DNA from 2 places in the Streptomyces sp. NPDC003635 genome. Region 1 is predicted to be linked to the other one. Evidence: riboswitches for the same ligand, from Rfam matches in the RefSeq annotation. Region 1 holds a riboswitch; the other holds the start of a gene.

Region 1 (3,402 bases):
CCGCTCGTGGAGCCACTCAGCCTCGATGAGGCCTTCGTGGATCTGGAGGCCGGGGGCGCGGCCTGGGACGCGGAGTCGGCGCGGCTGGCGGGGGTGAAGCTGCGCGCCGACATACGGGCGGTCACGGGGCTGACGGGGTCGGTGGGGCTCGCGGCGTCCAAGATGCTGGCGAAGATCGCGTCGGAGCAGGCCAAGCCGGACGGGCTGGTGCTGATCGAGCCGGGGACCGAGCGGGCGCTGTTGGGGCCGATGTCGGTGCGGACCCTGCCGGGGGTGGGGCCGGCCACGGGTGATCATCTGCGGCGGGCCGGGATCCATACGGTCGACGAGCTGGCCGAGGCGGGAGAGGACGAGCTCGTACGGCTCCTCGGGAAGGCGCATGGGCATGCGCTGTACGCGATGGCAATGGCTCGTGACGAGCGGCCCGTGGTGGCCGAGCGTGAGACGAAGTCGGTGTCCGTGGAGGACACGTACGACGTCGACATCCACGACCGGGTGCGGGTGGGGCTCGAGGTGCAGCGGCTGGCCGACCGGTGTGTGCGGCGGTTGCGGGGCGCCGGGCTGTCCGGGCGGACGATCGTGTTGAAGGTGCGGCGGTACGACTTCTCGACCCTGACGCGGTCCGAGACCTTGCGGGGGCCCACGGATGATCCTTCGGTGGTGCGGGAGGCGGCTGCCCGGTTGCTGGAGTCGGTGGACACGACGGGGGGTGTGCGGCTGCTGGGGGTGGGGGTGAGTGGGCTGGCCGACTTCACGCAGGAGGACTTGTTCGCGCAGGCCGCGGGTGAGCTGGCCGCGGAGACGGGTGCGGAGGACGGGGATGCGGCCGGTGAGGCCGCGGGCTCGGCGGGGGAGGTCGTCGGTGCCGCCGAGCGGCGGTGGGCCGCGGGGCATGACGTGCGGCACGCCGAGTTCGGGCATGGGTGGGTGCAGGGCAGTGGGCTGGGGCGGGTGACCGTGCGGTTCGAGACGCCGCAGTCCGAGCCGGGAAGGGTGCGGACCTTTCGGGTGGACGATCCGGCGCTCTCGGTCGCGGAGCCGTTGCCCTTGGTGCCGGTCAGACCCGATGTGCCGGTGGACGGGGTCGGGGCGTGAGCGGAGGCCGGGCACCTCAGCCCACAGGGGGAGGTTTACGTGTCGGCGTCTTCTGTGCCGGCCAAGTTGCCGAAGTCGTGGTCCGGGGAGGGAGGTGGGGTGATGTCCAGGCCGTAGTGGTGGTAGAGCTGCAGTTCCTGTTCGGGGGAGAGGTGGCGGCCCACGCCGAAGTCGGGGGCGTCCTTGATCAGGGCGCGTTCGAAGGGGACGTGCAGGGTGCCCTCGATCAGCTCGCTGGGTTCCAGGGGCACGAAGGCGTCCCTGCTGAACAGGCCGGTGCGTATGGCTGCCCACTCCGGTACGCCGGTCGCGTCGTCGAGATAGACCTCGTCGATCGTGCCGATCTTCGTGCCGTCTCGGTCGAACGCCTTGCGGCCGATCAGGTTGCGCGGATCGATGTCGGTCTGCACGGGCCCTCCACTTGGTCGCAACTCATCCGTAAGCACTACGAAAGAGCACATTGGGTGAAGCGGCCACTCGAACGCCCGGTCGTTGACCTCGCTGGTACCCTGGCAGCGGCTGCTGACCCCGTGCGGGAGAGTCCTCCAGACATCATCGGAGGCGCCGAAGGAGCAAATCCTCCCCGGAATCTCTCAGGCCCACGTACCGCACGGACGAGGTCACTCTGGAAAGCAGGGCGGGTGTCGACGGCTTCCGCTCTCACCGACGGTGAAAGCCGGGTGCCCTCGGGCCCCGGTGAAGCTCTCAGGTTGAGATGACAGAGGGGGAGGCCGTCCGGGTACCCGCGCCGTGGTACCCCTCGCAGGTCGCGTCAGACCAGGAGGCCTCCGCAATGACCGCCCACCGCATTCCGCTCGCAGAGCTCGAGCAGGGGATTCCCTTCGAGCAGCGTCATATCGGCCCTGACCATGAGGCTCGGGCCAAGATGCTGGCCCAGGTCGGGTACGGATCGCTCGACGAGCTCACCGCCGCCGCGGTGCCGGACGTGATCAAGAACGCCGACTCCCTCGATCTGCCGGGTGCGCGTACCGAGGCCGAGGTGCTGGCCGAGCTGCGGTCGCTGGCCGACCGTAACCAGGTCCTCGATTCCATGATCGGACTCGGTTACTACGGGACCTTCACCCCGCCGGTGATCCTGCGGAACGTGATGGAGAATCCCGCCTGGTACACCGCCTACACGCCGTACCAGCCCGAGATCTCCCAGGGGCGGCTCGAAGCGCTGCTGAACTTCCAGACCACGGTCGCCGACCTCACCGGGCTGCCCACCTCCGGCGCCTCCCTGCTCGACGAGGGGACCGCCGCGGCCGAGGCCATGGCCCTGTCCCGGCGCATGGGCAAGAACAAGAAGGGCCTCTTCCTGGTCGACGCGGACGTCCTGCCGCAGACCATCGCCGTGATCGAGACCCGCGCCGAGCCGACCGGTGTCGAGGTCGTCGTCGCCGACCTCAGCGAGGGCATCCCGGCCGAGATCTCCTCCCGCGAGATCAACGGCGTGCTCCTCCAGTACCCCGGCGCCTCCGGTGCCGTACGGGACATCAAGGCCGTCATCGACCAGGCCCATGAGCTCGGCGCGCTCGTCACCGTCGCCGCCGATCTGCTGGCGCTGACGCTGCTGACCTCTCCCGGTGAGCTGGGCGCGGACATCGCGGTGGGCACCACCCAGCGCTTCGGTGTTCCGATGGGCTTCGGCGGTCCGCACGCCGGCTACATGGCCGTACACGAGAAGTTCGCCCGCAGCCTGCCCGGGCGGCTGGTCGGAGTGTCCGTGGACGCGGACGGGAACAGGGCCTACCGGCTCGCGCTCCAGACGCGTGAGCAGCACATCCGGCGCGAGAAGGCGACCAGCAACATCTGCACCGCGCAGGTGCTGCTGGCCGTGATGGCCGGCATGTACGCCGTTTACCACGGCCCCGAAGGCCTGAGGAGCATCGCCCGGCGCGTGCACCGGTACGCCACGATCCTCGCCGCGGGGCTCACCGCGGGCGGTGTGGAGGTCGTGCACGGATCCTTCTTCGACACGGTCACCGCGCGGGTTCCCGGTCGGGCCGCCGAGGTCGTCGCCGCCGCCCGTGAGAACGGCGTCAACCTGCGCCTCGTCGATGCCGACCACGTCTCCGTCGCCTGCGACGAGACCACCGCGCGGGCCCAGCTGGGCGCCGTGTGGAGCGCGTTCGGCGTCGAGGGGGACATCGAGGCGCTGGACGCCGAGGTCGAGGACGCGCTGTCGCAGGAGGCGCTGCGCGGTGACGAGTACCTGACCCACCCGGTCTTCCACGAGCACCGGTCCGAGACCGCGATGCTGCGCTACCTGCGCCGCCTCGCGGACCGTGACTACGCGCTGGACCG
Region 2 (3,402 bases), on a different contig from region 1:
GATCCTCAGCCGGCGGAGAAGGCGGTGTACTCGTCGGCGGAGAGCAGCTCGGCCGGCTCCTCCGCCACGCGTACCTTGAACAGCCAGCCGCCCTCGAAGGGGGCGGAGTTCACCAGGGACGGGTCGTTGACGACGTCCTCGTTGATCTCGGTGACCTCGCCGCTGACCGGGGAGTACAGGTCGCTGACCGACTTGGTGGACTCCAGCTCGCCACAGGACTCGCCCGCGGTCACCGTGGAGCCGACCTCGGGGAGCTGGGCGTAGACGACGTCACCGAGCGCGTTGGCCGCGAACTCCGTGATGCCGACCGTCGAGACGCCGTCCTCGGCGACCGACAGCCACTCGTGCTCCTTGCTGTAGCGCAGCTGCTGGGGGTTGCTCATGGCCTGAATTCTCCTGTACGCGGGGGAGTGCTGATGAATGGGGGACTGCTGGAGGCGTGCGTGAGCAGCGGTGATGTGCTCAGCATCACCTACGGCTACTACTTCTGACGCTTGTAGAACGGCAGCGCCACGACCTCGTACGGCTCGTGACTGCCCCGGATGTCCACGCCGACACCGGCCGTGCCGGGCGCCGAGTGCGCGGCGTCGACGTAGGCCATGGCGATCGGCTTGCCCAGCGTGGGGGAGGGGGCGCCGGAGGTGATCTCGCCGATGACCTGGCCGGCGGCGACGACCGGGTACCCGGCGCGCGGGACCCGGCGGCCCTCGGCGATCAGGCCGACGAGGACGCGCGGCGGGTTGCCCTCCGCGCGGGCGGCGGCCTCGGTGAGCGCCTCGCGCCCGACGAAGTCGCCCTCCTTCTCGAACTTGACCACCCGGCCGAGCCCGGCGTCGAAGGGGGTGAGGCCGGTCGTCAGCTCGTGCCCGTACAGGGGCATCCCCGCCTCCAGGCGCAGGGTGTCCCGGCAGGACAGCCCGCAGGGGACCAGACCGACGGGCGCGCCGGCCTCGGTCAGCGCCTGCCACAGCGTCTCGGCGTCCGAGGGCTTCACGAACAGCTCGAAGCCGTCCTCGCCGGTGTACCCGGTGCGCGCGATCAGCGCCGGGACGCCCGCGACGGTGCCGGGCAGGCCCGCGTAGTACTTCAGGCCGTCGAGGTCGGCGTCGGTGAGCGACTTCAGGATGCCCGGGGACTCGGGGCCCTGGACGGCGATCAGCGCGTACGCGTCCCGGTCGTCACGGACCTCGGCGTCGAAACCGGCGGAACGATCCACCAGGGCGTCCAGCACGACCTGGGCGTTCGAGGCGTTGGCGACGACCATGTACTCGGTCTCCGCGAGCCGGTAGACGATCAGGTCGTCCAGGATGCCGCCGTCGGCCCGGCAGATCATGGTGTACCGGGCGCGGCCGACGCCGACGGAGGCGATGTTCCCGACCAGGGCGAAGTTCAGCAGCCGGGCCGCCTGCGGTCCGGTCACGGTGATCTCGCCCATGTGGGAGAGGTCGAAGAGGCCGGCCTTGGTGCGCACGGCGTTGTGCTCGTCCCGCTCGGAGCCGTAGCGCAGCGGCATGTCCCAGCCGGCGAAGTCGGTCATGGTCGCGCCCAGCGAGCGATGCAGGGCATCGAGGGCGGTACGACGGGGTTCGGTGCTGCTCATCGGACGGATGTCTCCCAAGGCATGACGGGCGAGGTCGTTCCTCCCCATCTGTCATCGGAACCTGAGAGGTTCGCCATGACCCCCAGTGGGCATGGCTTGCACCTTGGGTGGGACCACCACAGGGGCGGTCCGCTTTTCAGATGTGCCTCGCCCGCGCGGTAACGGGGCCTGAGAGATTCAAGGGAGGGACTTGCTCCTTCGGCGCCCCAGCTCAAGGCTGGGAACTCTCCCGCGCGGATTCAAACGGCCGGTATGCAGTTGGCGCGGACATCATTGCACGCATCGGTCCGGTCCGGCAGGGCCGCATCTGTAACCGGGCTGTGGCGGTACGCGTACAGAAACGGAAGGCGCACGGCATTACCTTCTCTTTACGCTCAACGGGCAGGTGCTCTACCTGACCCAGGGGAGGACGATCACGTTGAACAGGACCACGGCGTACGCGACCACCACGGGCATCGCGGTGCCCCGGCAGCCCGCTGCCCCCGTTCTCGAGGGCTGCGCCCCGGTCGTACGCGATCTGCGCGAGCGCGGCGGTCGCAGCCCGCACGCGCTGCTCTTCGGGCCCCAGGACCTCGTCGTGATCACCGGCCTGCCCGGCAGCGGCAAGTCCACGCTGATGAAGCGGGCCGTGAAGGGCACCCGCATCGACTCCCAGGACACCCGGGACCGCTGGGACGCCCGCATGCCCGGCTTCCTTCCCTACGCCGTCTACCGCCCCCTCGTCCGCCTGGCCCACTACGCCGGTCTGTGGCGAGCCCTCCGTTCCGGCCAGGGCGTCGTCGTGCACGACTGCGGTACGCAGGCCTGGGTACGCGGCTGGCTCGCCCGCGAGGCCCGGCGCCGGGGCGGCGCCCTGCACCTGCTCGTGCTGGACGTCACCCCGGACCAGGCCCTGGAGGGCCAGCGGGAGCGCGGCCGGGGCGTGTCCCGATACGCCTTCCTGCGGCACCGCACGGCGGCCGGGCGGCTGCTGCGCGCGGTGGAGAAGGGGGAACTGCCCCAGGGCTGCGGGTCGGCGGTGCTGATCGACCGGCCCGCGGCGGGAGTGCTGCGCCGGATCGGCTTCACGGGCTGATTCCGGCTGATTCCCGGTCCGCCGGGAGGCGCTAGCCTTTTCAGCCACAGCAGTGGTTACGGCAGGCGGTCAGACAGATGGACTTCCCGGCGGATCTCCCCGCGGACTTTCCGGCGCAGGCACACCCCCATCCGCACGGCGGATGGCCCGGCAACGAGCTGGAGGAGGTGCTCTCCGCCTCCCTCGGCGTGCCCTCGGCGGGCGGCCGGATCATCGAGGTCCTGGGGCGCAGCTTCCTGTGGGTCCCGCTGCCGTCCGGCGGCGGCCCGCACAGCGGCCCCCTGGACCTGCCCACGCTGGAGATCGAGGGCCAGGCCTACGTCCCCGTCTTCAGCTCCGAGGAGCAGTTCCGCCAGGTCGTCGGCGCGCACATGTCGTTCACCATCGCCCCCGCGGTGGAGTTCGCCCGCGGCCTGCCCCCGCAGGTCGGGATCGCGGTCAACCCCGACGGCGTGGTGGGGATACCCCTCCCGCCGGTCGCGGTGGCCGAGCTGTGTCGGGTCGGCCGCACGCCGCTGGACGGCCCCGCGAGCGGCGGCCGGGTCAAGCTGTACGAGCCGGACTGGCAGGACGACCCGGTCGACTTCCTGGCCGCGGCCTCGGCGGAGTTCGCCGCCACGGGAGTCGTGACGACGGCCCGCCGCTGTCTGGCCGCCATCGAAACGGCGGATCCCGTGATGTTCGTGGGAGTGGAACTCTCCAACTGGGAAGGCGACCTCCGCACGCT

Evidence for each region. A riboswitch is a leader RNA that binds a small molecule or an ion and turns the genes downstream of it on or off. The one in region 1 is predicted to bind glycine.
Region 2: linked by a shared signal. The riboswitch ahead of gcvT (glycine cleavage system aminomethyltransferase GcvT) and the one ahead of gcvP (aminomethyl-transferring glycine dehydrogenase) in region 1 are both predicted to bind glycine.

The regions. Positions count from the first base shown of each region.
Region 1 is NZ_JBSFOK010000089.1:1,419-4,820, reverse strand. It holds gene ACWDRW_RS39420 (DNA polymerase IV) at 1-1,095, shown strand, start outside; gene ACWDRW_RS39415 (PRC-barrel domain-containing protein) at 1,131-1,505, opposite strand; glycine riboswitch at 1,619-1,714, shown strand; gene gcvP (aminomethyl-transferring glycine dehydrogenase) at 1,889-3,402, shown strand, end outside.
Region 2 is NZ_JBSFOK010000007.1:220,713-224,114, reverse strand. It holds gene gcvH (glycine cleavage system protein GcvH) at 6-383, opposite strand; gene gcvT (glycine cleavage system aminomethyltransferase GcvT) at 482-1,600, opposite strand; glycine riboswitch at 1,639-1,746, opposite strand; glycine riboswitch at 1,747-1,842, opposite strand; gene ACWDRW_RS09895 (AAA family ATPase) at 2,019-2,675, shown strand; gene ACWDRW_RS09890 (enhanced serine sensitivity protein SseB) at 2,753-3,402, shown strand, end outside.